4 regions of the Alkaliphilus sp. B6464 genome follow, and region 1 is predicted to be linked to each of the others. Evidence: a T-box and tRNA genes for the amino acid it is inferred to sense, from the RefSeq annotation. Region 1 holds a T-box; the other regions hold tRNA genes.
What was found. The T-box of region 1 lies ahead of alaS (alanine--tRNA ligase). A T-box ahead of a tRNA ligase gene usually reads a tRNA of that ligase, here a tRNA-Ala.

Region 1 (7,791 bases):
TCTCTATTACTTTAGTACCTAAAATGACTTTTGAAGTTAAAAAATTATTAGAGGCATTACCGAAGCTAGGAAATGAAAGCTATGGATATATATATAATAAATATATAAAATATAACAATAGTATAGAAAATTTACCAGAAGAATTTAACGCAGTAAAAGAAGCGTTAAAATTTAATGGAAATAGACTTGAAGATTTTATATTAAAAATTATATCTTCTGTAACAAATTTAACGCTTAAATTTCTTTCAAAGATAGCAAATATAGTGTTGACTCCAATATTGGCATTTTACTTTTTAAAAGATGCAGATAAGTTTAAAAACATGCTAATTTTAAGTATACCTAGATTTTTGAGAAAAGGAGTAATTGATGTTGCCAAAGACATTGACGAAGTTCTTGGTGGATTTATAAGGGGACAGTTGATTGTTGCAGGAATAGTAGGACTTTTAACCACTATATCTCTTTTAATTTTGAAAGTAGACTTTGCAGTGTTAGTAGGTATGATTGCGGGAATAGCAGATATAATTCCTTATTTTGGGCCGATAGTTGGGATAATACCTGCACTAGTTTTTGCATCCTTAGGAGGAGTAAATAAGGTAATATGGGTAGTAGTTGCATTTATAATTATACAGCAAGTTGAAAGTGCTATTATATCACCAAAAATTATTTCTGATAAAGTTGGTATTCATCCTATTATTGTTATTCTATCTCTAATTATTGCAGGAAAATTTTTTGGTTTATTTGGACTTTTAATTGCAGTGCCTATAGCTGGAGTAATTAAAGTGGTTGGAAAGCATTTTATAAATTATATTGCAAAGTTTTGATATGCTCATTGGTACTTTGATTATGCTTAAATTTAAAGGTGATATTTTTATCTTATGATTAACAATTTTTAGTTAATTATGTTATAATTAGTTAAATTTAAAATAGTTGATAATAATATATTATTATCATTAAATTTAAATATATTAATTGATAGGAGAATGATACCATGAACAATCAAGAGCAGAAACAAGAAAAAGAAACTTCAAGTTTAGTGCTAGAGAAACTATTGCAATCTAGATCAATCATAATTTCTGGAGAGATCAATCAAGCTTTAGCAGAGAAAATAACTACACAGCTCTTAATTCTACAAGAAATGGGAGATCAACCAATAAAATTATTTATCAACAGTCAGGGTGGTCATGTAGAAGCTGGCGATACAATTCATGATATTATTAAGTTTATTAAACCACGTGTTATTGTAATTGGTACTGGTTGGGTTGCAAGTGCTGCTATCACAATTTACCTTGCAGCTGAAAAACAAGATCGTTATTCTTTACCAAACACAAGGTATATGATACATCAGCCATTAGGTGGTTTAAATGGCCAAGCTGCAGATATTGCTATTGAAGCAAAAGAGATATTGAGAGTACGTAAGAGGATTAATAACATAATCAGTGAAGCCACTGGCCAACCATTGGAAAAAATAGAAAAAGACACAGATAGAAATTATTGGTTAAATGCTTATGAAGCAATTGATTATGGCATAGTAAATCAAGTTATTTCAAAATATGAGGAACTAACGAATCTATAATTTATTAGTATACTGCCGATGAGAACTTGGTAGGAATGTATATAGTAATTAGTATTATCAGATACTTTCTGGATTGTCAATTGTATTTAAGCTGATAAATTGTTCTATATTGTAATAAACTCTGTCAAAGTTGTAAAACATAGTAATGTATATTCCAAATTATATTGCAAAGTTTTAGTTATATATTGACAAAATATAGTATGTTATATATAATTCATATAAAATATATTGTTAAAAGTGATGAAGAGAAGTAGTAATATGGATTAACTCTTACAGAGAGGAGGTTCTAGGCTGAAAAACCTCTAGATAGACCATTTGAAGCAGTCTCTGAACAATAATCTTGAAACTAAGTAGAGATTATCGGCAAAGCCGTTATACTTTATTTCCTAGAGTGATCGTTATTTTTAGCGATAATTAGGGTGGTACCGCGAGAATACTCTCGTCCCTACAGTTTTATTATGTATGGATGAGAGTTTTTATTTTTATATTTTTTAAACTACAGGAAAAATTATGAAGGAGGATTATTTTTATGAAGAAATTAGGCGTGAATGAAATTAGAAAAGAATTTCTAGAGTTTTTTAAAACTAAAGGTCATATAATACAACCTAGTTTTCCTTTAGTACCTCAAAAGGATAAGAGTTTATTGTTAATAAACTCTGGAATGGCACCATTAAAACATTATTTTGCAGGGATAGAAGAGCCACCAGGAAAAAGAATGGCTACGTGTCAAAAATGTATTCGTACAGGTGATATTGAAAATGTAGGAAAAACAGCAAGACATGCTACTTTTTTTGAAATGTTAGGTAACTTTTCATTTGGTGACTATTTCAAAAAAGAGTCTATTCAGTGGGGATGGGAGTTTGTAACAAAGAATCTAGAGTTACCAGTTGATAAGCTTTGGGCTACTGTATATTTAGAAGATGATGAGGCTTTTGAAATCTGGAGTAAGCAAGTTGGTTTGCCAGAAGATAGGATTGTTAGGTTAGGTAAGGCTGACAACTTTTGGGAGATCGGTATAGGACCATGCGGACCATGTTCAGAAATTTATTTTGATCGTGGACAAAAGTACGGCTGTGGAAGTAAAGACTGCAAACCAGGCTGCGAATGTGACAGATATGTTGAATTTTGGAATCATGTATTTACACAATTTGATAGAGATGAAGATGGAAATTATAATCCTCTTCCAAACCCCAATATAGATACAGGTATGGGACTAGAGAGAATGGCTTGTATTATGCAAGGTGTAGACTCTATTTTTGATATAGACACAATGCAATATATATTAAATGGAGTATGTGAAATTACTAATGCACAGTATAATAAGGATGAAAAAACTGATGTGTCCATTAGAATTATAACTGATCATGTACGCTCTATATCTTTAATGATTGGTGATGGAATACTGCCAAGTAACGAAGGCAGGGGTTATGTTTTAAGAAGATTATTAAGAAGAGCTGCACGTCATGGAAAATTATTAGGAGTAAATAGAGCATTCTTGTACGAGTTAGTAGATAGAGTGGTTAAGAACTATGGTGAAACCTATACCGAGCTAATTGAAAAGAAGGATTATATTAAAAAGGTAATACAAGTTGAAGAAGAGCGATTTATGGAAACTATAGATCAAGGTATGGAGATTTTAAACCAATATATAGAAGAATTATTAGGTGCAAGTGAAAATGTATTAAGTGGAACAAACGCATTTAAGTTATATGATACTTATGGATTCCCATTTGATTTAACTAAAGAAATATTAGATGAAAAAGGACTATCTGTAGATGAAAAGAATTTTGAAAGTGAAATGGAAAAACAAAGGCAAAGGGCTCGGGAGGCAAGGCTAGGTATTGATACTGAGGCTTGGAAAGACGATGTTTTTGCAGGACTAAACAAAGATATCAGTACAGTTTTTAAAGGATATAATAATTTAGAACTAGAAGGAAAAGTACTAGCTATTATAAATAATGGTGAAGTTGTTGAACAAAGTACTATAGGAGATGAAGCTACTGTCATACTAGATGAAACTGTTTTCTATGGTGAAGGTGGAGGACAGGTAGGCGATATTGGTGCTTTATACAATGAAACAACAAAATTAACTGTATTAGATACTAAAAAGGGACCACATAATCAAATTCATCATATTGTCAAAATAGAAGATGGATTACTTCATGTTGGTGATACTATTAAAGCTAAAGTAGATGTTACTACTAGAATGAATACTGCTCGTAACCATACTGCTACTCATTTATTGCACAAAGCTTTAAAAGATGTAGTAGGTGAGCATGTTAATCAGGCAGGGTCTCTTGTGACTCCTGAAAGGCTAAGATTTGACTTTACTCATTTCGAAGGATTAACAAAGGAGCAAGTAGCTAAAATTGAAGAAAATGTTAATAAACAAATATTAGGTGGACTAAATGTAAACATCTTTGAAACATCTATAGATGAAGCTAGAAAGATAGGTGCTCAAGCTTTATTTGGTGAAAAGTATGGTGATATAGTTAGAGTAGTTAAGGTTGGAGATTATAGCACTGAACTTTGTGGAGGAACCCATGTAAATAATAGTGGTGAAATAGGAATTTTAATTATATTAAGTGAGACAGGGGTTGCTGCTGGTGTAAGAAGAATTGAGGCTATTACAGGTATTGAAGCATATAAATATGTACAAAAAAATCAAGAAACAATACAAAAAATAGCAGAAACATTAAAGACGCAAACACAAAATGTAATTGGGCGTGTAGATGAATTAGTACAAGAAGTAAAGGAAAAAGATAAAGAAATAGATAAGCTTAAAAGTCAGTTAGCAAGCAATTCCACTGGGGATTTTTTAAATAATGCAGAAAGTATTAATGGAGTAAACATAATTGTTGAGTCTATAGATAATCAAGATATGGACGATTTAAGAAAAATTGGAGATGCATTAAAAGAAAAGATTGGAACAGGAGTAATTGTTTTAGCGTCTGACAACAATGATAAGGCTAATTTTGTCGCTATGGCTACAAAAGATGCAGTTTCAAAAGGAGTACATTCTGGTAATTTAGTTAAGGAAGCTGCTAAAATTGCTGGTGGAGGTGGCGGTGGAAGACCAGACATGGCACAAGCAGGTGGAAAAAATCCTGAAAAAATAGAAGAAGCTTTAGCTATTGTAAAGGATCTATTAAAAATTCAATTAAATGGGTAATTTAATAAGTAAGAGCATGGATATCCATGCTCCTACTTATTTCAATAATTTCATATGATATTCCTTAGTATATAAGGGTATAATATGGTAAAATAATATTAATCTAATACGAGAGGGGAATAACTATGTCAGAAAAACTTAATTTTACTATGAAGTTTGACCTAGATAAAGAAAAGGAAACAAAGGCAAAGGATATAATTCTAACTGTATATAAAGCCTTAGAAGAAAAGGGGTACAACCCTACAAATCAATTTGTTGGATATATTTTATCCGGAGATCCTACTTATATTACAAGCTACAATAATGCTAGAAGCTTAATAAGACAAATAGAAAGAGATGAATTATTAGAAGAGCTATTGAAGACATATTTAGATAAAAAGTAGGTGATTTGAAATTGAATATAAGAGTAATTCGATTTGTTGCAGCATTACTTTTAGTAGTGACAATAGTAATAGGAATATCTTATGGAGCAGAAAATAACATACATGACTATGATAATGTTAAGGTAGTAATGGTTATAATTAATCGAATTGATTTTAGTGATTTAGAGAAAATGCCTTATGTAAGACAATTAATAGACAAAAGTTCTATTGCCCTAATGAACACTAAGGCTTCTGGATCAAATAATGAATTTAAGTCGTATGCTACTATAGGATGGGGGATACGATCAGAGGCTTCACATAATACCTCTTTATTTTATAATCTAGATAAAGATACTGAATCAATCTATGAGAGGCGTACTGGGAATGAGGTATCTGAAAAAGGTATTATTAATTTAGATATTAGTAAATTAATTATCCAAAATCAAAGAAGTGAGTATGGTTCCACACCCGGCTCGTTGGGACAAGTATTAAGAGAACATGGATATAAGACTTCGCTAATAGGCAATAGCGATACTGATGATACTGAAATTAGATCTGCGGGTTTAATAGCTATGGACTTCAATGGATTTATCGACTCTGGAAACGTAAGTAGCGATCTAATAAAAGAAGATATAACAAGACCCTTTGGTATTAAAACTAATTTTGGGTTGTTACTAGAAGAATTTGAAAAAGCATATTTAGATTCAAATTTAATAGTAATTGAAACTGGAGATACTACAAGGCTAGAAAGATATAAAGAAAATCTATATCCTGAAGCCTATGAAAACCATAAAACAAATATATTAAATGAAATAGATGAGTTTATTTCTAACATCGTTGAAAACTTTAATGAAGAAAATACTAAACTTATGATTGTTACTCCATATCCGTCTAATGCAGCGGCAAGTAAGGGAGAAAGATTAACTCCTGTTGTTATCCATGAGGGAGGAAATGATGGACATATTCTATATTCACCAACTACAAGAAGAGATGGAATTATAGGCAATGTAGATATTGGACCAACAATTTTATCTTATTTTAATTTAAGCTCGGATAAAATGACGGGGAGAGCATTAATATCATATCAACATGAGGATAACTTAAATTATATTAATAATTTAAACAAAAGAGTAGTTAATACATCTACACAAAGGTATAGGGTTTTATATAGCTTTGCTATATATGAAATAATTACTTCACTTTTATCTTTAATATTAATAATGTTTAGAAACAGTATATCAACTAGATGGTATAAGTATATGTCTCTAGCATTGGTTGGAAATATGGTTGCACCTTTCACTCTATTACTAATACCTTTATTTGGGGTAACAAATATTACAATCACATATTTATTACTTTTAGGTATTACAATAGGTATAGTATTTTTAATTTACTTATTAGCTAATGGCAATCCATTAAATTTAATTTTATATTCTATGGTTCTGTTAGTTGGTGGTCTATTGATTGATACTATCGCTGGACAAAATTTAATCAAAAATTCTCTATTAGGTTATGATCCTATAATAGGTGCAAGATATTATGGAATAGGTAATGAATACATGGGTATACTTATTGGGGCTGTTTTAGTATTAACTACTGTTTTATCGGAAAAATATTCAATTAATAAATACATGCTTATAATAATTTATGGATTTGTTACTATTATTATAGGATTTCCTAGACTTGGAGCAAATGTAGGTGGTACAATTACAGCAGTATTTGCTTTTGTGTTTGTATTTATTAGACTACTGGACCAAAAAATTAATATTAAGAAACTAATTTATATTGCTTTGGCTGTAATAGGGGCAGTAGGTATAATGGCTATAATTGACTTGTTTATCCTAGAAAGTCAGTCTCATTTAGCAGGAGCAATAAAACAAATTATTTCAAGTGGACCTATTGTAATATATCAAATTATAGTTAGAAAAATCTCTATGAATTTAAGAATTATGGGTGTAACCATTTGGAGTAAGGTACTTTTAAGCGCAATTGTTGTTTTAGGTATACTTTTTTATAAACCTATTGGATTTATAAAACAAATATCATTGAAGTATCCTAAAATAGCTATAGGCTGGAGTGGGATAATCGTTGCTTGTATTATTGGCTTTGCGGTTAATGATTCTGGTGTAGTAGCAGCAGCTACAAGCGTAATATTTTTAACATCAACAATACTGTATTTAATAATTGATGATTTAGGTCATTAAAGCCGGCGTAGCCGGCTAGAATTTTTTACTAGTACTGGAGTGGTTATTATAGAAAAAAGAAAATTAGGAAATACAAATATTGGAGTTTCGAGACTTTGCTTCGGAAGCTTAACTATGGGTCCACTGCAGACAAATCAAAGTCCAAAACAAGGTGGAGATTTATTATTATATGGGTTTGAAAATGGAATTAATTTTATTGATGCAGCAGAGCTATATGAAACTTACAAACATATAGGACATGCCTTAAAGTATTGGGATAGAAGTAAGGTTATAGTAGCTACAAAATCTTATGCTTATTCTAAGGAAACAGCTGAAAGCAGCTTAAAGAAAGCACTAGATGAAATGGATACAGATTATGTAGATTTCTTTATGCTACATGAACAGGAAAGTGAACATACTATACGCGGACACTATGAAGCTATTGAGTACTTTTTAAAGATGAAAGAAAAAGGATATGTTAGAGGTGTTGGATTATCTACT
Region 2 (7,791 bases), 1.5 Mb from region 1:
TTTGGTGTGAATGGAGTACTCAGCGTTAGCCGAGTTTCCTTCAAATTAAAATCAAGTTGTATTTCAACTGGATTTTAATCATACCACTTTAATAAGTAATATGTCAAGAGAAAATTATTCCCTCAAAACTATACAATGTTAGAATATATTTGGTCAAGCCCTCGACCTATTAGTACCTATCAGCTAAGTACATTGCTGCACTTACACCCTAGGCCTATCAACCAAGTAGTCTTCTTGGGGTCTTACCTCCTTACGGAGTGGGAAATCTTATCTTGAGGGGGGCTTCGTGCTTAGATGCCTTCAGCACTTATCCCTTCCGCACTTAGCTACCCAGCGATGCTCTTGGCAGAACAACTGGTACACCAGAGGTGCGTCCATCCCGGTCCTCTCGTACTAAGGACAGCTCCTCTCAAATTTCCTGCGCCCGCGACGGATAGGGACCGAACTGTCTCACGACGTTCTGAACCCAGCTCGCGTACCACTTTAATGGGCGAACAGCCCAACCCTTGGGACCTACTACAGCCCCAGGATGTGATGAGCCGACATCGAGGTGCCAAACCTCCCCGTCGATGTGGACTCTTGGGGGAGATAAGCCTGTTATCCCCGGGGTAGCTTTTATCCGTTGAGCGATGGCCCTTCCACTCGGAACCACCGGATCACTAAGCCCGACTTTCGTCCTTGCTCGACCTGTATGTCTCGCAATCAAGCTCCCTTTTGCCTTTACACTCTACGCACGATTTCCGACCGTGCTGAGGGAACCTTTGGGCGCCTCCGTTACTTTTTGGGAGGCGACCGCCCCAGTCAAACTGCCCACCTGACAGTGTCCCAAGACTGGATTCACAGTCTATGGTTAGAACTTCAGTACTACAAGAGTGGTATCCCAACGATGACTCCACTGAGACTGGCGTCCCAGCTTCTAAGTCTCCCACCTATGCTGTACATGTAGCACCGAAATCCAATGTCAAGTTGCAGTAAAGCTCCACGGGGTCTTTCCGTCCTGTCGCGGGTAACCAGCATCTTCACTGGTATTACAATTTCACCGGGTCTATTGTTGAGACAGCGCCCAAATCGTTACGCCTTTCGTGCGGGTCGGAACTTACCCGACAAGGAATTTCGCTACCTTAGGACCGTTATAGTTACGGCCGCCGTTTACTGGGGCTTAAGTTCATTGCTTCGCAGATGCTAACAATTCCCCTTAACCTTCCAGCACCGGGCAGGCGTCAGCCCCTATACGTCGTCTTTCGACTTAGCAGAGACCTATGTTTATGGTAAACAGTCGCTTGGGCCTATTCTCTGCGGCCGGTTGAGGCTTACAGAGTAAATCTTTAACCAAAACCGGCTCCCCTTATCCCGAAGTTACGGGGTCATTTTGCCGAGTTCCTTAACAATAGTTCTCCCGATCGTCTTAGGATTCTCTCCTCACCTACCTGTGTCGGTTTGCGGTACGGGCACCTAGAAATCTCGATAGAAGCTTTTCTCGACAGTGTGGAATCAGCCAGTTCGCTACTTAAATTTCGCTCCCCATCACTTCTCAGGATTAATGTTAAAAGGGATTTGCCTCTTCTAACTCCCTACCAGCTTAGACGCACACAACCAACGGTGCGCTGAGCCTATCCTACTGTGTCACTCCATCTCTCAAACGATTTTAGGTGGTACAGGAATTTCAACCTGTTGTCCATCGCCTACGCCTTTCGGCCTGGGCTTAGGTCCCGACTAACCCTGAGCGGACGAGCCTTCCTCAGGAAACCTTAGGTTTTCGACGGGCAGGATTCTCACCTGCCTCTCGTTACTCATGCCAACATTCTCACTTCTATACAGTCCACTGCTCCTTCCGGTACAGCTTCAACCTATATAGAACGCTCGCCTACCATCCTTACGGATCCATAGCTTCGGTGATACGTTTGAGCCCCGGACATTTTCGGCGCAGAATCACTCGACCAGTGAGCTATTACGCACTCTTTGAATGAATGGCTGCTTCTAAGCCAACATCCTGGTTGTCTATGCAACTCCACATCCTTTTCCACTTAACGTATACTTTGGGACCTTAGCTGATGGTCTGGGCTCTTTCCCTCTTGACTACGGATCTTATCACTCGCAGTCTGACTCCCGAGTAAAAGATAACGGCATTCGGAGTTTGATAGGTTTTGGTAACCGGTGAAGGCCCCTAGACCATTCAGTGCTCTACCTCCGTATCTCTTAACCTCGAGGCTAGCCCTAAAGCTATTTCGGCGAGAACCAGCTATCTCCGGGCTCGATTGGAATTTCACCGCTACCCACAGTTCATCCGGTGACTTTTCAACGTCAATCGGTTCGGACCTCCACGAAATTTTACTTCCGCTTCATCCTGACCATGGGTAGGTCGCCCGGTTTCGGGTCTACGGCATGAAACTAGACGCCCTATTAAGACTCGGTTTCCCTACGGCTTCGCACCATAGGTGCTTAACCTTGCTCCATACCGTAACTCGTTGGCCCGTTCTACAAAAAGTACGCGGTCACACATAAAAAGTGCTCCCACAGTTTGTAAGCAGAAGGTTTCAGGTTCTATTTCACTCCCCTTCCGGGGTTCTTTTCACCTTTCCCTCACGGTACTATGCGCTATCGGTCACCAGGTAGTATTTAGCCTTGGGGGGTGGTCCCCCCTGCTTCCCACAAGGTTTCACGTGCCTCGTGGTACTCTGGATCACGGTCTAGAATATCATCGTTTCATGTACAGGACTATTACCTTCTATGGTGAGTCTTTCCAAACCTCTTCTATTACGATGAGTCATCATATATGACCGGTCCGCAACCCCGATAGAGAAAACCCTATCGGTTTGGGCTTATCCCCTTTCGCTCGCCGCTACTTAGGGAATCGATTTTTCTTTCTCTTCCTCAGGGTACTTAGATGTTTCAGTTCCCCTGGTATGTCTTCTATTACCTATTGATTGAGTAATAGATACTTAGGTATTAACCTAAGTAGGTTTCCCCATTCGGAAATCCCCGGATCAAAGATTGCTTGCATCTCCCCGAGGCTTATCGCAGCTTACCACGTCCTTCATCGACTCCTGGTGCCAAGGCATCCGCCTTCTGCCCTTATTAGCTTGACCAAAGCTATTCGCAGTTTCGCATTCTAAATTTGTTTACTCCCTTACGGTCGCACAAATTTGATGCTCATTGCGTTTGACCTACCTTCGATTTGTTTCACAAATCGGGTTAGGTCATAATCTAACATTGTGTAGTTTTCAAGGAACTATTTAACCGTCTTTAAGACGGAATAATATAATACCAAATAAAATGTTTTATGTCAACCTTTAAATTGGTATTCTATGGTGGAGACGAGGAGAGTCGAACTCCTGACCCCCTGCTTGCAAGGCAGGTGCTCTCCCAACTGAGCTACGCCCCCATGTATTGAAAGACAAGAAGTCCCTCAAAACTAGACAGTATAGATTGCCAATTCTCCTTAGAAAGGAGGTGATCCAGCCGCACCTTCCGATACGGCTACCTTGTTACGACTTCACCCCAGTCATTGGCTTCACCTTCGACAGCTTCCTCCAATAAAGGTTGGATAGCTGGCTTCGGGTGCTTCCGACTCCCGTGGTGTGACGGGCGGTGTGTACAAGACCCGGGAACGCATTCACCGCGACATTCTGATCCGCGATTACTAGCAACTCCGACTTCATGTGGGCGAGTTTCAGCCCACAATCCGAACTGGGACCGATTTTGTAGGATTCGCTCCGGATTACTCCTTGGCTGCCCGTTGTATCGGCCATTGTAGCACGTGTGTAGCCCTGAACATAAGGGGCATGATGATTTGACGTCATCCCCACCTTCCTCCGAGTTATCCCCGGCAGTCTCTCTAGAGTGCCCAGCCGAACTGCTGGCAACTAAAGACAAGGGTTGCGCTCGTTGCGGGACTTAACCCAACATCTCACGACACGAGCTGACGACAACCATGCACCACCTGTCACCTCAGTCCCCGAAGGGAAGGCTTCGATTAAAAAGCTGTCCGAGGGATGTCAAGTCCAGGTAAGGTTCTTCGCGTTGCTTCGAATTAAACCACATGCTCCGCTGCTTGTGCGGGTCCCCGTCAATTCCTTTGAGTTTCATTCTTGCGAACGTACTCCCCAGGCGGAGTGCTTAATGCGTTAACTGCGGCACCGAGGTTTGACCCCCAACACCTAGCACTCATCGTTTACGGCGTGGACTACCAGGGTATCTAATCCTGTTCGCTACCCACGCTTTCGTGCCTCAGCGTCAGTTGCAGTCCAGAGAGTCGCCTTCGCCACTGGTGTTCCTCCTAATATCTACGCATTTCACCGCTACACTAGGAATTCCACTCTCCTCTCCTGCACTCAAGCCCTACAGTTTCAAAGGCTTACTACGGTTGAGCCGTAGCCTTTAACCTCTGACCCATAGGGCCGCCTACGCACCCTTTACGCCCAATGATTCCGGATAACGCTTGCCCCCTACGTATTACCGCGGCTGCTGGCACGTAGTTAGCCGGGGCTTCCTCCTAAGGTACCGTCATTATCTTCCCTTAGGACAGAGCTTTACGACTCGAAAGCCTTCATCGCTCACGCGGCGTTGCTGCATCAGGGTTTCCCCCATTGTGCAATATTCCCCACTGCTGCCTCCCGTAGGAGTCTGGACCGTGTCTCAGTTCCAGTGTGGCCGTTCACCCTCTCAGGCCGGCTACTGATCGTCGCCTTGGTGAGCCATTACCTCACCAACTAGCTAATCAGACGCGGGCCCATCCTATACCGAAATTCTTTGACCTTCTAGGGATGCCCCTAAAAGGTATTATGGGGTATTAGCAATGGTTTCCCATTGTTATTCCCCTGTACAGGGTAGGTTGCCCACGCGTTACTCACCCGTCCGCCGCTAAATTAAAATCATTCCACCCGAAGGCTTCCTGAAAATAACTCCGCTCGACTTGCATGTGTTAGGCACGCCGCCAGCGTTCATCCTGAGCCAGGATCAAACTCTTAATAAAAAATTTCTGGGTACCATCTTTTAAAGATGGATTTATTATTTGCTGGCTTAATCTATACTGTTTAGTTTTCAAAGACCTCTTCAAGGGCTTATGCCCCATCGCCTTGTTGCGGCGACTTTGTTTAATATATCATATCTAAAATATTATGTCAATATTTTTTTCGTATCTTGTTTTTAAAACTTTACTAAAAATGTTTTATGAAAAATGGTGACCCATCCGCGACTCGAACGCGGGACACCCTGATTAAAAGTCAGGTGCTCTACCGACTGAGCTAATGGGTCAAATATTTTAATCACTCAAACCCCTAAACTGATATGAGCAAAATAATACAAGTTTTCAATGGAGCGGGTGAAGGGAATCGAACCCTCGCGATCAGCTTGGAAGGCTGACGTTCTACCATTGAACTACACCCGCATATTAAATTAATGGTGGAGGGAGAAGGATTCGAACCTTCGAAGTCGTTGACAACAGATTTACAGTCTGCCCCCTTTGGCCGCTCGGGAACCCCTCCGTACAAATAATGGAGCTGGTGATGGGATTCGAACCCGCGACCTGCTGATTACAAATCAGCTGCTCTGGCCAACTGAGCTACACCAGCATGAATATTTGCTATTTAATGTATTATATTGAAATTGGCGATCCGGAAGGGACTCGAACCCTCGACCTCCAGCGTGACAGGCTGGCATTCTAACCAACTGAACTACCGGACCAAATTTGGTGGGCGCAACAGGACTTGAACCTGTGACCCCCTGCTTGTAAGGCAGGTGCTCTCCCAGCTGAGCTATGCGCCCTTATAGATAAGATTAAACATGGTAGCGGCAACAGGAGTCGAACCTGTGACCTTTCGGGTATGAACCGAACGCTCTAGCCAACTAAGCTATGCCGCCATTATGGTGCCCAGAGGCGGAATCGAACCACCGACACGGGGATTTTCAGTCCCCTGCTCTACCGACTGAGCTATCTGGGCTTGTACAATCAAATGGTGGGCTCAAGTGGACTCGAACCACCGACCTCACGCTTATCAGGCGTGCGCTCTAACCACCTGAGCTATGAGCCCACAATTGGTCCGGGTGGAGGGATTCGAACCCCCGGCCCCATGGTCCCAAACCATGTGCGCTACCAAACTGCGCTACACCCGGAAACTGGCAGGGGTGGCAGGACTTGAACCCACGACACGTGGTTTTGGAGACCACTGTTCTACCAACTGAACTACACCCCTATATTTACACATTACTTTAAATTATTTTTAAAATGGTGGGCCTTCAGGGACTCGAACCCCGGACCTGCCGGTTATGAGCCGGATGCTCTGACCAACTGAGCTAAAGGCCCTCATTTTTTTAGTATTTTATATAACTGGTCCGGGTGGAGGGATTCGAACCCCCGGCCCCATGGTCCCAAACCATGTGCGCTACCAAACTGCGCTACACCCGGAAAGTATAATGGCGGAGAAGGCGGGATTCGAACCCGCGCGCCACTTACGCGACCTAACGGTTTAGCAAACCGTCCTCTTCAGCCTACTTGAGTACTTCTCCATTTTTAGAATACCTATATTATACACCCATTTTATATATAATGCAATAATAATGGCGGAGAGGGTGGGATTCGAACCCACGGCCCCTTGCGGAGTCACTGGTTTTCAAGACCAGCTCCTTAAACCACTCGGACACCTCTCCTTGATTGTTGGTGACCCATCCGCGACTCGAACGCGGGACACCCTGATTAAAAGTCAGGTGCTCTACCGACTGAGCTAATGGGTCAAAATGGCTGGGATAGCAGGACTCGAACCTGCGGAATGACGGAGTCAAAGTCCGTTGCCTTACCGACTTGGCTATATCCCATTATGGCGTACCTACAGGGATTCGAACCCCGGACACATGGCTTAGAAGGCCATTGCTCTATCCTGCTGAGCTATAGGTACATGTTTAATGGAGCGGGTGAAGGGAATCGAACCCTCGCGATCAGCTTGGAAGGCTGACGTTCTACCATTGAACTACACCCGCATATATGGAGCTGGTGATGGGATTCGAACCCGCGACCTGCTGATTACAAATCAGCTGCTCTGGCCAACTGAGCTACACCAGCATACTGTGATTACAGTACTCAGCAAATGCTGAGTTACCTTTTAAAAATATATTAAAATTGGCGACCTGGAAGGGACTCGAACCCTCGACCTCCAGCGTGACAGGCTGGCATTCTAACCATCTGAACTACCAGGCCAATTTTGGTGGGCGCAACAGGACTTGAACCTGTGACCCCCTGCTTGTAAGGCAGGTGCTCTCCCAGCTGAGCTATGCGCCCAAAATTTGGTGACCCCTAGGGGAATCGAACCCCTGTTACCGCCGTGAAAGGGCGGTGTCTTGACCGCTTGACCAAGGGGCCAAAGTTGGCTCCAGAGAGAGGACTCGAACCTCCAACCTACCGGTTAACAGCCGGGTGCTCCACCATTGAGCTACTCTGGAACATAATATCGCAGCGACCTACTCTCCCAGGCAGCTTCCCGCCAAGTACCATCAGCGCTGAAGGGCTTAACTACTGTGTTCGGTATGGGAACAGGTGTGACCCCTTCGCTATTGCCACGATATTGCAATCACCCAAATCTTTGATTTGGTGTGAATGGAGTACTCAGCGTTAGCCGAGTTTCCTTCAAATTAAAATCAAGTTGTATTTCAACTGGATTTTAATCATACCACTTTAATAAGTAATATGTCAAGAGAAAATTATTCCCTCAAAACTATACAATGTTAGAATATATTTGGTCAAGCCCTCGACCTATTAGTACCTATCAGCTAAGTACATTGCTGCACTTACACCCTAGGCCT
Region 3 (7,791 bases), 190 kb from region 1:
GGACCTACTACAGCCCCAGGATGTGATGAGCCGACATCGAGGTGCCAAACCTCCCCGTCGATGTGGACTCTTGGGGGAGATAAGCCTGTTATCCCCGGGGTAGCTTTTATCCGTTGAGCGATGGCCCTTCCACTCGGAACCACCGGATCACTAAGCCCGACTTTCGTCCTTGCTCGACCTGTATGTCTCGCAATCAAGCTCCCTTTTGCCTTTACACTCTACGCACGATTTCCGACCGTGCTGAGGGAACCTTTGGGCGCCTCCGTTACTTTTTGGGAGGCGACCGCCCCAGTCAAACTGCCCACCTGACAGTGTCCCAAGACTGGATTCACAGTCTATGGTTAGAACTTCAGTACTACAAGAGTGGTATCCCAACGATGACTCCACTGAGACTGGCGTCCCAGCTTCTAAGTCTCCCACCTATGCTGTACATGTAGCACCGAAATCCAATGTCAAGTTGCAGTAAAGCTCCACGGGGTCTTTCCGTCCTGTCGCGGGTAACCAGCATCTTCACTGGTATTACAATTTCACCGGGTCTATTGTTGAGACAGCGCCCAAATCGTTACGCCTTTCGTGCGGGTCGGAACTTACCCGACAAGGAATTTCGCTACCTTAGGACCGTTATAGTTACGGCCGCCGTTTACTGGGGCTTAAGTTCATTGCTTCGCAGATGCTAACAATTCCCCTTAACCTTCCAGCACCGGGCAGGCGTCAGCCCCTATACGTCGTCTTTCGACTTAGCAGAGACCTATGTTTATGGTAAACAGTCGCTTGGGCCTATTCTCTGCGGCCGGTTGAGGCTTACAGAGTAAATCTTTAACCAAAACCGGCTCCCCTTATCCCGAAGTTACGGGGTCATTTTGCCGAGTTCCTTAACAATAGTTCTCCCGATCGTCTTAGGATTCTCTCCTCACCTACCTGTGTCGGTTTGCGGTACGGGCACCTAGAAATCTCGATAGAAGCTTTTCTCGACAGTGTGGAATCAGCCAGTTCGCTACTTAAATTTCGCTCCCCATCACTTCTCAGGATTAATGTTAAAAGGGATTTGCCTCTTCTAACTCCCTACCAGCTTAGACGCACACAACCAACGGTGCGCTGAGCCTATCCTACTGTGTCACTCCATCTCTCAAACGATTTTAGGTGGTACAGGAATTTCAACCTGTTGTCCATCGCCTACGCCTTTCGGCCTGGGCTTAGGTCCCGACTAACCCTGAGCGGACGAGCCTTCCTCAGGAAACCTTAGGTTTTCGACGGGCAGGATTCTCACCTGCCTCTCGTTACTCATGCCAACATTCTCACTTCTATACAGTCCACTGCTCCTTCCGGTACAGCTTCAACCTATATAGAACGCTCGCCTACCATCCTTACGGATCCATAGCTTCGGTGATACGTTTGAGCCCCGGACATTTTCGGCGCAGAATCACTCGACCAGTGAGCTATTACGCACTCTTTGAATGAATGGCTGCTTCTAAGCCAACATCCTGGTTGTCTATGCAACTCCACATCCTTTTCCACTTAACGTATACTTTGGGACCTTAGCTGATGGTCTGGGCTCTTTCCCTCTTGACTACGGATCTTATCACTCGCAGTCTGACTCCCGAGTAAAAGATAACGGCATTCGGAGTTTGATAGGTTTTGGTAACCGGTGAAGGCCCCTAGACCATTCAGTGCTCTACCTCCGTATCTCTTAACCTCGAGGCTAGCCCTAAAGCTATTTCGGCGAGAACCAGCTATCTCCGGGCTCGATTGGAATTTCACCGCTACCCACAGTTCATCCGGTGACTTTTCAACGTCAATCGGTTCGGACCTCCACGAAATTTTACTTCCGCTTCATCCTGACCATGGGTAGGTCGCCCGGTTTCGGGTCTACGGCATGAAACTAGACGCCCTATTAAGACTCGGTTTCCCTACGGCTTCGCACCATAGGTGCTTAACCTTGCTCCATACCGTAACTCGTTGGCCCGTTCTACAAAAAGTACGCGGTCACACATAAAAAGTGCTCCCACAGTTTGTAAGCAGAAGGTTTCAGGTTCTATTTCACTCCCCTTCCGGGGTTCTTTTCACCTTTCCCTCACGGTACTATGCGCTATCGGTCACCAGGTAGTATTTAGCCTTGGGGGGTGGTCCCCCCTGCTTCCCACAAGGTTTCACGTGCCTCGTGGTACTCTGGATCACGGTCTAGAATATCATCGTTTCATGTACAGGACTATTACCTTCTATGGTGAGTCTTTCCAAACCTCTTCTATTACGATGAGTCATCATATATGACCGGTCCGCAACCCCGATAGAGAAAACCCTATCGGTTTGGGCTTATCCCCTTTCGCTCGCCGCTACTTAGGGAATCGATTTTTCTTTCTCTTCCTCAGGGTACTTAGATGTTTCAGTTCCCCTGGTATGTCTTCTATTACCTATTGATTGAGTAATAGATACTTAGGTATTAACCTAAGTAGGTTTCCCCATTCGGAAATCCCCGGATCAAAGATTGCTTGCATCTCCCCGAGGCTTATCGCAGCTTACCACGTCCTTCATCGACTCCTGGTGCCAAGGCATCCGCCTTCTGCCCTTATTAGCTTGACCAAAGCTATTCGCAGTTTCGCATTACAAATTTGTTTACTCCCTTACGGTCGCACAAATTTGATGCTCATTGCGTTTGACCTACCTTCGATTTGCAAAGCAAATCGGGTTAGGTCATAATCTAACATTGTGTAGTTTTCAAGGAACTATTTAACCGTCTTTAAGACGGAATAATACAATACCAAATAAAATGTTTTATGTCAACCTTTTAAATTGGTATTCTATGGTGGAGACGAGGAGAGTCGAACTCCTGACCCCCTGCTTGCAAGGCAGGTGCTCTCCCAACTGAGCTACGCCCCCATATGCTTCAATTTGAAAGACAAAAGGTCCCTCAAAACTAGACAGTATAGATTGCCAATTCTCCTTAGAAAGGAGGTGATCCAGCCGCACCTTCCGATACGGCTACCTTGTTACGACTTCACCCCAGTCATTGGCTTCACCTTCGACAGCTTCCTCCAATAAAGGTTGGATAGCTGGCTTCGGGTGCTTCCGACTCCCGTGGTGTGACGGGCGGTGTGTACAAGACCCGGGAACGCATTCACCGCGACATTCTGATCCGCGATTACTAGCAACTCCGACTTCATGTGGGCGAGTTTCAGCCCACAATCCGAACTGGGACCGATTTTGTAGGATTCGCTCCGGATTACTCCTTGGCTGCCCGTTGTATCGGCCATTGTAGCACGTGTGTAGCCCTGAACATAAGGGGCATGATGATTTGACGTCATCCCCACCTTCCTCCGAGTTATCCCCGGCAGTCTCTCTAGAGTGCCCAGCCGAACTGCTGGCAACTAAAGACAAGGGTTGCGCTCGTTGCGGGACTTAACCCAACATCTCACGACACGAGCTGACGACAACCATGCACCACCTGTCACCTCAGTCCCCGAAGGGAAGGCTTCGATTAAAAAGCTGTCCGAGGGATGTCAAGTCCAGGTAAGGTTCTTCGCGTTGCTTCGAATTAAACCACATGCTCCGCTGCTTGTGCGGGTCCCCGTCAATTCCTTTGAGTTTCATTCTTGCGAACGTACTCCCCAGGCGGAGTGCTTAATGCGTTAACTGCGGCACCGAGGTTTGACCCCCAACACCTAGCACTCATCGTTTACGGCGTGGACTACCAGGGTATCTAATCCTGTTCGCTACCCACGCTTTCGTGCCTCAGCGTCAGTTGCAGTCCAGAGAGTCGCCTTCGCCACTGGTGTTCCTCCTAATATCTACGCATTTCACCGCTACACTAGGAATTCCACTCTCCTCTCCTGCACTCAAGCCCTACAGTTTCAAAGGCTTACTACGGTTGAGCCGTAGCCTTTAACCTCTGACCCATAGGGCCGCCTACGCACCCTTTACGCCCAATGATTCCGGATAACGCTTGCCCCCTACGTATTACCGCGGCTGCTGGCACGTAGTTAGCCGGGGCTTCCTCCTAAGGTACCGTCATTATCTTCCCTTAGGACAGAGCTTTACGACTCGAAAGCCTTCATCGCTCACGCGACGTTGCTGCATCAGGGTTTCCCCCATTGTGCAATATTCCCCACTGCTGCCTCCCGTAGGAGTCTGGACCGTGTCTCAGTTCCAGTGTGGCCGTTCACCCTCTCAGGCCGGCTACTGATCGTCGCCTTGGTGAGCCATTACCTCACCAACTAGCTAATCAGACGCGGGCCCATCCTATACCGAAATTCTTTGACCTTTTAGGGATGCCCCTAAAAGGTATTATGGGGTATTAGCAATGGTTTCCCATTGTTATTCCCCTGTACAGGGTAGGTTGCCCACGCGTTACTCACCCGTCCGCCGCTAGCCAAATATCCAACACTCAATACTCTTACTATAACTGTTAGTCACACTTTATAAACGCGTGTAGGACTCCATTCTTCCGTCCTAGACGCTGACTATATTTGTTCAGCTATGTTAAGTACTCAGTGTTGAATATTTGGCCCGCTCGACTTGCATGTGTTAGGCACGCCGCCAGCGTTCATCCTGAGCCAGGATCAAACTCTTAAATAAAATTTCTGGGTTCATCTTAGTAAACTAAAATGATTTTTTAGCTTTCGCTAATTTTGCTCTTTGCATAAAATCAATGATTTTAGCAATTTGCTTTATGCTGGCTTAATCTATACTGTTTAGTTTTCAAAGACCTCTTTAAGAGCTTATGCCCTATCGCCTTGTTGCGGCGACTTATTTAATATAGCACACCTGAAACATTATGTCAACAACTTTTTTGTTTTTTAATTTTCATTGTTTCAAAACTTCAAATTGTCGAAAACAGCTTTTATAGCATATCATTTCCACTTCATAATGTCAATATGTTTTTTGAATTTGTTTTTTAACTATCTTGTATCACCTGAATTAAGTGATGACTTAAGATAATATATCATATATTTTTATTTATGTCAATTTGTTTTATGCATTTTACTAATAAGGGTTTGGGATGGTTAGTTTTAATAGTTCACTAATATAGTTTATAAAAAAAATCATATTTTATACATATATATAAATAAAAATATATTATATTTTAAAAAAGATACAGCTAGACTATAATATCTAGCTGTATTGTCTAACCCCTGTTTCCTATTGATTGGCTGCAATAACGCTACCTAAAGCTATTGAGTATAACTTTGTTTCGGCAGAATCAGCTCTAGAAACTAAAACTACTGGAGCCTTTGCTCCCATAATAATACCTGCTGATTTTCCATCTGCCATATAGGTTAAGGCCTTTCCAATTCCATTGCCAACCTCAATTGTTGGTACTAGTAATATGTCAGTTTCACCGGTCACTGGACTTTCAAAACCTTTAGTAGTAGCAGCTTCTTTAGATACTGCCAAATCAAACGCTATAGGTCCTTCTACATAAACTTCTTCTCCAAATATTCCTTCTTGAGCCATTGCTTTTAACTTAGCACCATCAACAGTAGAAGGCATCTTTTCATTTACTTTTTCCTTCGCAGATAAACAAGCTACTTTTGTATCTTTATTACCTAACGCCTTAGATACTAGTATAGCATTATCTAGTATACCTTTTTTATCTTCTAGAGACGGTTCAATATTCATTCCTCCGTCTGTAAGTAGAAGTAACTTATGATAAGCTGGCAGCTCGTATACCATTACATGGCTTAATAAATTATTGGTTCTTAGTCCAACTTCCTTATTCAGTACAGCTTTTAGTAAAATTGATGTATCTAATATACCCTTCATAACAAAATCAGCTTTTCCAGTAGAAACTAATTTAACGGTTTCTAGGGCAGCCTCCATTAAATCTTCTTTATGAATTATTGTAAATAAATCAATTTTTATGTTTAACTCTCTAGCAATTTCTTTTATTTTAGGCTCATCTCCAACCAATATAACATCTACCAAATTAAGCTTACGTGCTTCTTCAACCGCCTTCAATACATCTTTATCTTGAGCCGCTGCAACTGCTATCTTCATTTTATTCTGGCTTTTCGCCTGTTTAATTAATTGTTCTAATTTATTAATCATCGTATCACCCCATAATTTAATAATTTAAAATACATCTTAAGCATATTCGATAAATTAATTCTACAAACCTTACCCTTTTCCTGCTTTTTCAAAAAATTTAAACACTTTGCTCACAATAAAAATAATCGCTAATTTTAGCGATTATTTTTTAGTAAAGCATTTAATTGTTCACTACATGCCTTTGTAATTTCATCTTCATTATTTAGGGCTAAAGAAGTATCTAAATATTCCTTCGCCTTCGCTAAGTTTCCTATTTCCATATGGACCATAGCTAGATTACATAATATCTCACTATTTTGTCCACCAATATGTAAAGCTCTTTCAAAGTATTCTATAGACTGACTGTGGTACCCTATGCTTCCATAACATAGTCCTAACTCAGCTATAGTATCTAATTGATTTTCTTCCAATTGAAGAACTTTATCAAAGTACCCAATAGCATCTTCATACTTTAACAATTGTCTATAAGCTAAACCAATAAAGAATAGGAGATTCCACCAGTTTGAATATCTTTCTTCTAGTTCTAGTAATAAAGTAAGTCCTTCCTGGGGCCTTCCACTTAAAACTGCTTCGTATCCTCTTTCATATTTAGCCTGATCTTCTATTTCTAAAAGCATTTGATTTACTTCATTACTAAGATCTACATTTGTATCAAGTTTTAAGTATCTTTCCCAGTATAGCTTTGCTTTATTAAATTGTTTATTATCAGAATATAAGAATCCTAAATGATAATAAGCTAGTGAAAAATTTTCATCAATATCTAAAATTGTTTCGAAGCATATAGTAGACTCCTTTTTAAAAACACTTTGTACTTTAGGCTTATTATTAAGATGCTCACTAGAATATTTAAGTAAAGTAAGCCCATAGTTAAATATATAGTATATATTTTTATCATTTAACAGAAGTAGGGCTTTCAAAAATATAATACTCTCTATCATTTTACCTTCATCTGCAAATTTAATAGCTTCAAAATTAATATAATCTTCAATATCTGAATTAACTGCATATAGAAATTTAATATATTCATCCCTATATTTAAAATCAGAATCTACACCAAGCAAATAGACCATACCTCTTACTATTCCATTAGCTGTAATAACTTTATCTTCTTCCTTGGTTTTTATATTATTCGCAAGTTCTGTAGTTAATAATGGAACGAATAGACCTTCGTCAGGAACTACATAATCTTTTACTTGTATTGCCTCAGAACTCAATTGAACAAAGGATAAATCCTCAGTTCTTTTGTGAATATATGGCTCTATTAAAAATTTCATTATACCCCTCTTTTCTAAAACTCTCTCATAAATAGTCTTTTTCTCCTATTACTAGCACTTAATGTTTCAAATAAGTAAGCCCTATAAATCATAAAATAAGAAAACCAAACTTGTCCTATGAAGTATGCAAGTAGACCTCTAATTGAAGTAAACATTGTGCTAAACGATATAAAATAGTTGAACACATTGGATATAATTCCAAATATATTTATATATCCACCTGTAATAAAGTAAAAAATCACTAATAAAATTATATTTGGAACAAACCACTCTATCCAATTATCTCTTACAAAATTAATTGTATAAGTAACTGTCTCCCACGGCCCATAATATTTCTGATAGGTAGTTTCAGGTATTGGATTAAAAAATATAAATGTTAAAAACACAATAATTAGACTAAAAGCATTCGGACCTATGCTGCTTACAATCATTGGTGAAATAAAACCTATAATTAGATTTGCTACATAGCTTATAA
Region 4 (7,791 bases), 1.4 Mb from region 1:
TAGTTAGTGAGAAAGGCTTTGGAAAAAGAACAGATTTAAGTGAATATCGTCTACAAACTAGAGGTGGAAAGGGAATTAAAACCTATAATGTAACTAATAAAACAGGAGCATTAGTTGGAGCGAAAATTGTAACTAATGAGGATGAAGTCTTATTAATAAACAATGATGGAACAGTTATAAGGCTAAATGTAAACAATATATCAAAATTAGGTAGAAATACTAGAGGGGTTACTCTTATGAGAACTGAAGAGGATCAATCTATTGTTACTATAGCAGTAATGCCTGGCCATGAAGAAGAGGAAGAAGAGGAATAAGTAGAGAAATAGCAAAGGTAAAATATAACCTTTGCTATTTTTATTAGTGCAAATTATATGGGTATAGTTTAAATTTTTAAAATTTGATATAATAAAAAGAGGATTAATTATAGATTTGTTTAACAATAACTAGATGTAATATATAAGGTTAACTTATGATGTAAGGAATATATTTAAAGAATTAGTATGATTAGTACAAAGGATAAAGGAGGATGAATTCTATGTCATTACAAATTAAAAAGGACTTTAATAATGAAAATAATTATTGGCTCGTTGAACTGGTGGGAGAGGTAGATGTATATACAGCGGGACAATTGAAGGAAGTTTTCATGGGAATTATTGAAGAAAAGAAGGAAGATATCAAAATAGATGCTGAAAAACTAGAATATATTGATAGTACAGGATTAGGTATACTTATTGGAGCACTTAAAAGATTAAAACAAGAAGATAAAAATATTGTTATTTCAAATATAAGGCCTAATATAAAAAAGCTATTAAATATTACTGGACTAGACAAAATTTTTATTGTTGAGGGGTGAAGATAAATGGATCAAATACAAATGGATGAGATAAAGCTATCTGTTCCCAGTAAACCTGAGTATGTGGGAGTTATAAGATTAACTTTAGCTGCTATTGCTAGTCGTATTGGATTTGATATTGAAAAGATTGAAGATATGAAGGTTGCTGTTGCTGAAGCATGTACAAATGCAATTATTCATGGATGCCACTGTAAACAAGGCAGTAATTTTAATATTGATTTTGTTTCAACAGGAGAAAAACTAACTATTTCTGTCTATGATGATGGAGAAGGTTGTCAATTAGACAATATAGAAGAACCAGATCTTAGTAAACCTAAAGAAGGAGGGTTAGGTATATTTATTATAAAATCTCTTATGGATGATGTAGAGATTGAATCGGAAAAGGGCAAAGGTATGATGATAAAAATGATAAAGTACTTGGGGGATGATGCTTGATGATAAACACAGCAAAATCTACGGATACTGGTGTTACTCTAAATATAAGTAAGACCCATAAGACTTTAACGGAAAAAGAGCTTTTTAAAGAATATGCCCTGACAAAAAACATTGAAATTAGAAATGAATTAATTAATAGACATTTATATATTGCAGAAATCCTATCTAAGAAATTTTTAAATAAAGGTATAGACTATGAAGATATTTATCAAGTAGCTTCATTAGGATTAATTTATGCGATTGAAAGATTTGATATAACAAAGGGTTTTGAGTTTTCGAGTTTTGCTACACCTACAATTATTGGGGAAATTAAAAAATACTTTAGGGATAAAGGATGGTCTATTAGAGTTCCTCGAAGAATACAAGAATTATCTAAAAAAATAAATGTAAGTAAAACTACGCTCCAACAAACATTACAAAGAACACCTACTGTAAAGGATATAGCTGACTACTTAAGTTGTACAGAGGAAGAAATAATTGAGGCAATGGAGGCTAGTCAAGTATATACCCCTAAGTCTTTAGATTTAACATATGATAATGATGGGGATGATAAAGACGTTCAGTTATTAGATCTTATTGGAGAATTTGATAAAAGCTTTGATAGTATCGAAAATAAGGATTTTTTAAATAAAGCAATAGAAAAGCTAAATGAAGTTGAAAAGAAAGTGCTGAAGGATAGGTTCTTTAACAATAAGACTCAGATGAAAGTAGCAGAGGAATTACAAGTTTCGCAGATGACTGTTTCTAGAATGGAAAAACGTATTATTGAGAAGTTTAGAAAAGAACTAGATAAGAGTATGGACTAAAAGAGTAGATCCCATCTACTCTTTTAGTATTTTATAAAAACAGAGTTGACACAAAAGAATAATAGTGATATAGTATTAAAAGTGCTCCTGACATACAGTTTTAAAAATAAATTTTAAAATAAAAACAGTTGACATAATATTTTAAGTGTGATATATTAGATAAGTCGCCGCAACAAGGTGATTGAGCATAAGTCTTTAAAGAGGTCTTTGAAAACTAAACAGTATAGATTAAGCCAGCAAATAATAAATCCATCTTTAAAAGATGGTACCCAGAAATTTTATTTAAGAGTTTGATCCTGGCTCAGGATGAACGCTGGCGGCGTGCCTAACACATGCAAGTCGAGCGGAGTTATTTTCAGGAAGCCTTCGGGTGGAATGATTTTAATTTAGCGGCGGACGGGTGAGTAACGCGTGGGCAACCTACCCTGTACAGGGGAATAACAATGGGAAACCATTGCTAATACCCCATAATACCTTTTAGGGGCATCCCTAAAAGGTCAAAGAATTTCGGTATAGGATGGGCCCGCGTCTGATTAGCTAGTTGGTGAGGTAATGGCTCACCAAGGCGACGATCAGTAGCCGGCCTGAGAGGGTGAACGGCCACACTGGAACTGAGACACGGTCCAGACTCCTACGGGAGGCAGCAGTGGGGAATATTGCACAATGGGGGAAACCCTGATGCAGCAACGCCGCGTGAGCGATGAAGGCTTTCGAGTCGTAAAGCTCTGTCCTAAGGGAAGATAATGACGGTACCTTAGGAGGAAGCCCCGGCTAACTACGTGCCAGCAGCCGCGGTAATACGTAGGGGGCAAGCGTTATCCGGAATCATTGGGCGTAAAGGGTGCGTAGGCGGCCCTATGGGTCAGAGGTTAAAGGCTACGGCTCAACCGTAGTAAGCCTTTGAAACTGTAGGGCTTGAGTGCAGGAGAGGAGAGTGGAATTCCTAGTGTAGCGGTGAAATGCGTAGATATTAGGAGGAACACCAGTGGCGAAGGCGACTCTCTGGACTGCAACTGACGCTGAGGCACGAAAGCGTGGGTAGCGAACAGGATTAGATACCCTGGTAGTCCACGCCGTAAACGATGAGTGCTAGGTGTTGGGGGTCAAACCTCGGTGCCGCAGTTAACGCATTAAGCACTCCGCCTGGGGAGTACGTTCGCAAGAATGAAACTCAAAGGAATTGACGGGGACCCGCACAAGCAGCGGAGCATGTGGTTTAATTCGAAGCAACGCGAAGAACCTTACCTGGACTTGACATCCCTCGGACAGCTTTTTAATCGAAGCCTTCCCTTCGGGGACTGAGGTGACAGGTGGTGCATGGTTGTCGTCAGCTCGTGTCGTGAGATGTTGGGTTAAGTCCCGCAACGAGCGCAACCCTTGTCTTTAGTTGCCAGCAGTTCGGCTGGGCACTCTAGAGAGACTGCCGGGGATAACTCGGAGGAAGGTGGGGATGACGTCAAATCATCATGCCCCTTATGTTCAGGGCTACACACGTGCTACAATGGCCGATACAACGGGCAGCCAAGGAGTAATCCGGAGCGAATCCTACAAAATCGGTCCCAGTTCGGATTGTGGGCTGAAACTCGCCCACATGAAGTCGGAGTTGCTAGTAATCGCGGATCAGAATGTCGCGGTGAATGCGTTCCCGGGTCTTGTACACACCGCCCGTCACACCACGGGAGTCGGAAGCACCCGAAGCCAGCTATCCAACCTTTATTGGAGGAAGCTGTCGAAGGTGAAGCCAATGACTGGGGTGAAGTCGTAACAAGGTAGCCGTATCGGAAGGTGCGGCTGGATCACCTCCTTTCTAAGGAGAATTGGCAATCTATACTGTCTAGTTTTGAGGGACCTTTTGTCTTTCAATACATGGGGGCGTAGCTCAGTTGGGAGAGCACCTGCCTTGCAAGCAGGGGGTCAGGAGTTCGACTCTCCTCGTCTCCACCATAGAATACCAATTTAAAGGTTGACATAAAACATTTTATTTGGTATTATATTATTCCGTCTTAAAGACGGTTAAATAGTTCCTTGAAAACTACACAATGTTAGAAATAGTAAAGCAATCATCAATGCGAAAGCATTAGATGAATATTAGCATGGTCAAGCTAATAAGGGCAGAAGGCGGATGCCTTGGCACCAGGAGTCGATGAAGGACGTGGTAAGCTGCGATAAGCCTCGGGGAGATGCAAGCAATCTTTGATCCGGGGATTTCCGAATGGGGAAACCTACTTAGGTTAATACCTAAGTATCTATTACTCAATCAATAGGTAATAGAAGACATACCAGGGGAACTGAAACATCTAAGTACCCTGAGGAAGAGAAAGAAAAATCGATTCCCTAAGTAGCGGCGAGCGAAAGGGGATAAGCCCAAACCGATAGGGTTTTCTCTATCGGGGTTGCGGACCGGTCATATATGATGACTCATCGTAATAGAAGAGGTTTGGAAAGACTCACCATAGAAGGTAATAGTCCTGTACATGAAACGATGATATTCTAGACCGTGATCCAGAGTACCACGAGGCACGTGAAACCTTGTGGGAAGCAGGGGGGACCACCCCCCAAGGCTAAATACTACCTGGTGACCGATAGCGCATAGTACCGTGAGGGAAAGGTGAAAAGAACCCCGGAAGGGGAGTGAAATAGAACCTGAAACCTTCTGCTTACAAACTGTGGGAGCACTTTTTATGTGTGACCGCGTACTTTTTGTAGAACGGGCCAACGAGTTACGGTATGGAGCAAGGTTAAGCACCTATGGTGCGAAGCCGTAGGGAAACCGAGTCTTAATAGGGCGTCTAGTTTCATGCCGTAGACCCGAAACCGGGCGACCTACCCATGGTCAGGATGAAGCGGAAGTAAAATTTCGTGGAGGTCCGAACCGATTGACGTTGAAAAGTCACCGGATGAACTGTGGGTAGCGGTGAAATTCCAATCGAGCCCGGAGATAGCTGGTTCTCGCCGAAATAGCTTTAGGGCTAGCCTCGAGGTTAAGAGATACGGAGGTAGAGCACTGAATGGTCTAGGGGCCTTCACCGGTTACCAAAACCTATCAAACTCCGAATGCCGTTATCTTTTACTCGGGAGTCAGACTGCGAGTGATAAGATCCGTAGTCAAGAGGGAAAGAGCCCAGACCATCAGCTAAGGTCCCAAAGTATACGTTAAGTGGAAAAGGATGTGGAGTTGCATAGACAACCAGGATGTTGGCTTAGAAGCAGCCATTCATTCAAAGAGTGCGTAATAGCTCACTGGTCGAGTGATTCTGCGCCGAAAATGTCCGGGGCTCAAACGTATCACCGAAGCTATGGATCCGTAAGGATGGTAGGCGAGCGTTCTATATAGGTTGAAGCTGTACCGGAAGGAGCAGTGGACTGTATAGAAGTGAGAATGTTGGCATGAGTAACGAGAGGCAGGTGAGAATCCTGCCCGTCGAAAACCTAAGGTTTCCTGAGGAAGGCTCGTCCGCTCAGGGTTAGTCGGGACCTAAGCCCAGGCCGAAAGGCGTAGGCGATGGACAACAGGTTGAAATTCCTGTACCACCTAAAATCGTTTGAGAGATGGAGTGACACAGTAGGATAGGCTCAGCGCACCGTTGGTTGTGTGCGTCTAAGCTGGTAGGGAGTTAGAAGAGGCAAATCCCTTTTAACATTAATCCTGAGAAGTGATGGGGAGCGAAATTTAAGTAGCGAACTGGCTGATTCCACACTGTCGAGAAAAGCTTCTATCGAGATTTCTAGGTGCCCGTACCGCAAACCGACACAGGTAGGTGAGGAGAGAATCCTAAGACGATCGGGAGAACTATTGTTAAGGAACTCGGCAAAATGACCCCGTAACTTCGGGATAAGGGGAGCCGGTTTTGGTTAAAGATTTACTCTGTAAGCCTCAACCGGCCGCAGAGAATAGGCCCAAGCGACTGTTTACCATAAACATAGGTCTCTGCTAAGTCGAAAGACGACGTATAGGGGCTGACGCCTGCCCGGTGCTGGAAGGTTAAGGGGAATTGTTAGCATCTGCGAAGCAATGAACTTAAGCCCCAGTAAACGGCGGCCGTAACTATAACGGTCCTAAGGTAGCGAAATTCCTTGTCGGGTAAGTTCCGACCCGCACGAAAGGCGTAACGATTTGGGCGCTGTCTCAACAATAGACCCGGTGAAATTGTAATACCAGTGAAGATGCTGGTTACCCGCGACAGGACGGAAAGACCCCGTGGAGCTTTACTGCAACTTGACATTGGATTTCGGTGCTACATGTACAGCATAGGTGGGAGACTTAGAAGCTGGGACGCCAGTCTCAGTGGAGTCATCGTTGGGATACCACTCTTGTAGTACTGAAGTTCTAACCATAGACTGTGAATCCAGTCTTGGGACACTGTCAGGTGGGCAGTTTGACTGGGGCGGTCGCCTCCCAAAAAGTAACGGAGGCGCCCAAAGGTTCCCTCAGCACGGTCGGAAATCGTGCGTAGAGTGTAAAGGCAAAAGGGAGCTTGATTGCGAGACATACAGGTCGAGCAAGGACGAAAGTCGGGCTTAGTGATCCGGTGGTTCCGAGTGGAAGGGCCATCGCTCAACGGATAAAAGCTACCCCGGGGATAACAGGCTTATCTCCCCCAAGAGTCCACATCGACGGGGAGGTTTGGCACCTCGATGTCGGCTCATCACATCCTGGGGCTGTAGTAGGTCCCAAGGGTTGGGCTGTTCGCCCATTAAAGTGGTACGCGAGCTGGGTTCAGAACGTCGTGAGACAGTTCGGTCCCTATCCGTCGCGGGCGCAGGAAATTTGAGAGGAGCTGTCCTTAGTACGAGAGGACCGGGATGGACGCACCTCTGGTGTACCAGTTGTTCTGCCAAGAGCATCGCTGGGTAGCTAAGTGCGGAAGGGATAAGTGCTGAAGGCATCTAAGCACGAAGCCCCCCTCAAGATAAGATTTCCCACTCCGTAAGGAGGTAAGACCCCAAGAAGACTACTTGGTTGATAGGCCTAGGGTGTAAGTGCAGCAATGTACTTAGCTGATAGGTACTAATAGGTCGAGGGCTTGACCAATATATTCTAACATTGTATAGTTTTGAGGGAATTCCTCATAACGTCGTGGCAATAGCGAAGGGGTCACACCTGTTCCCATACCGAACACAGTAGTTAAGCCCTTCAGCGCTGATGGTACTTGGCGGGAAGCTGCCTGGGAGAGTAGGTCGCTGCGATATATTTAAAAACACAGTTACATAAATTGTAGCTGTGTTTTTTATTGTCTAAAAATATATAGGTTCTTTAATTATTTTGACCAATACTTAAGCTGGGATAAGAGTAAGCTCATAGCAATAAGGTAAATTTTATAAGATAAAAGTAATATAATTAAGAAGGATTTTTTAAAAATAAGTAGAAATTATATTAATAAAGAAGATAAATATTATCAATTTATATACTTAATTTGGAGTTTAATATTTTCAAAGGAAGTGGAATTTTGGATAAAAATAATGTAATTAATTTAAATGAGTATAGAGATATGAAAATAAAAGAAAAGCAAAATAATATAAACAAAATAAATAACCTAAAAAAAGTAGATGAAGATGATCGTAGAAATACTTTTAATTTATTTATGCGTGTATTAGCAACTATGAGGAAAGAATCCTACTAAAAATAGACTATTGCTTTCATAACACTTCATATGTCACTTAAAATTTCTAACTTTCATTATAAATTTCAAGTGCTCA

Region 2: it encodes a tRNA-Ala, which carries the amino acid that the T-box ahead of alaS (alanine--tRNA ligase) is inferred to sense. The anticodon was not compared.
Region 3: it encodes a tRNA-Ala, which carries the amino acid that the T-box ahead of alaS (alanine--tRNA ligase) is inferred to sense. The anticodon was not compared.
Region 4: it encodes a tRNA-Ala, which carries the amino acid that the T-box ahead of alaS (alanine--tRNA ligase) is inferred to sense. The anticodon was not compared.

The regions. Positions count from the first base shown of each region.
Region 1 is NZ_CP058557.1:2,502,081-2,509,871, forward strand. Features, by position in the region: gene HYG84_RS12525 (AI-2E family transporter) at 1-821, shown strand, start outside; gene HYG84_RS12530 (ATP-dependent Clp protease proteolytic subunit) at 1,034-1,573, shown strand; T-box leader at 1,805-2,023, shown strand; gene alaS (alanine--tRNA ligase) at 2,103-4,745, shown strand; gene HYG84_RS12540 (IreB family regulatory phosphoprotein) at 4,871-5,128, shown strand; gene HYG84_RS12545 (hypothetical protein) at 5,140-7,311, shown strand; gene HYG84_RS12550 (aldo/keto reductase) at 7,351-7,791, shown strand, end outside.
Region 2 is NZ_CP058557.1:575,365-583,155, forward strand. Features, by position in the region: rRNA gene HYG84_RS02695 (23S ribosomal RNA) at 150-3,086, opposite strand; tRNA gene HYG84_RS02700 (tRNA-Ala) at 3,307-3,382, opposite strand; rRNA gene HYG84_RS02705 (16S ribosomal RNA) at 3,444-4,972, opposite strand; tRNA gene HYG84_RS02710 (tRNA-Lys) at 5,178-5,253, opposite strand; tRNA gene HYG84_RS02715 (tRNA-Gly) at 5,313-5,386, opposite strand; tRNA gene HYG84_RS02720 (tRNA-Tyr) at 5,399-5,483, opposite strand; tRNA gene HYG84_RS02725 (tRNA-Thr) at 5,494-5,570, opposite strand; tRNA gene HYG84_RS02730 (tRNA-Asp) at 5,606-5,682, opposite strand; tRNA gene HYG84_RS02735 (tRNA-Val) at 5,688-5,763, opposite strand; tRNA gene HYG84_RS02740 (tRNA-Met) at 5,783-5,859, opposite strand; tRNA gene HYG84_RS02745 (tRNA-Phe) at 5,864-5,939, opposite strand; tRNA gene HYG84_RS02750 (tRNA-Ile) at 5,953-6,029, opposite strand; tRNA gene HYG84_RS02755 (tRNA-Pro) at 6,035-6,111, opposite strand; tRNA gene HYG84_RS02760 (tRNA-Trp) at 6,116-6,191, opposite strand; tRNA gene HYG84_RS02765 (tRNA-Ile) at 6,225-6,301, opposite strand; tRNA gene HYG84_RS02770 (tRNA-Pro) at 6,327-6,403, opposite strand; tRNA gene HYG84_RS02775 (tRNA-Ser) at 6,413-6,504, opposite strand; tRNA gene HYG84_RS02780 (tRNA-Ser) at 6,557-6,645, opposite strand; tRNA gene HYG84_RS02785 (tRNA-Lys) at 6,654-6,729, opposite strand; tRNA gene HYG84_RS02790 (tRNA-Gln) at 6,734-6,810, opposite strand; tRNA gene HYG84_RS02795 (tRNA-Arg) at 6,814-6,890, opposite strand; tRNA gene HYG84_RS02800 (tRNA-Gly) at 6,899-6,972, opposite strand; tRNA gene HYG84_RS02805 (tRNA-Thr) at 6,978-7,054, opposite strand; tRNA gene HYG84_RS02810 (tRNA-Asp) at 7,113-7,189, opposite strand; tRNA gene HYG84_RS02815 (tRNA-Val) at 7,195-7,270, opposite strand; tRNA gene HYG84_RS02820 (tRNA-Glu) at 7,277-7,351, opposite strand; tRNA gene HYG84_RS02825 (tRNA-Asn) at 7,357-7,431, opposite strand; rRNA gene rrf (5S ribosomal RNA) at 7,437-7,553, opposite strand; rRNA gene HYG84_RS02835 (23S ribosomal RNA) at 7,725-7,791, opposite strand, start outside.
Region 3 is NZ_CP058557.1:2,311,080-2,318,870, reverse strand. Features, by position in the region: rRNA gene HYG84_RS11410 (23S ribosomal RNA) at 1-2,577, opposite strand, end outside; tRNA gene HYG84_RS11405 (tRNA-Ala) at 2,799-2,874, opposite strand; rRNA gene HYG84_RS11400 (16S ribosomal RNA) at 2,943-4,569, opposite strand; gene HYG84_RS11395 (bifunctional enoyl-CoA hydratase/phosphate acetyltransferase) at 5,134-6,042, opposite strand; gene HYG84_RS11390 (tetratricopeptide repeat protein) at 6,177-7,316, opposite strand; gene HYG84_RS11385 (hypothetical protein) at 7,331-7,791, opposite strand, start outside.
Region 4 is NZ_CP058557.1:1,095,125-1,102,915, forward strand. Features, by position in the region: gene gyrA (DNA gyrase subunit A) at 1-314, shown strand, start outside; gene HYG84_RS05275 (STAS domain-containing protein) at 536-853, shown strand; gene HYG84_RS05280 (ATP-binding protein) at 860-1,288, shown strand; gene HYG84_RS05285 (SigB/SigF/SigG family RNA polymerase sigma factor) at 1,288-2,094, shown strand; rRNA gene HYG84_RS05290 (16S ribosomal RNA) at 2,373-3,901, shown strand; tRNA gene HYG84_RS05295 (tRNA-Ala) at 3,963-4,038, shown strand; rRNA gene HYG84_RS05300 (23S ribosomal RNA) at 4,190-7,126, shown strand; rRNA gene rrf (5S ribosomal RNA) at 7,168-7,284, shown strand; gene HYG84_RS05310 (hypothetical protein) at 7,542-7,715, shown strand.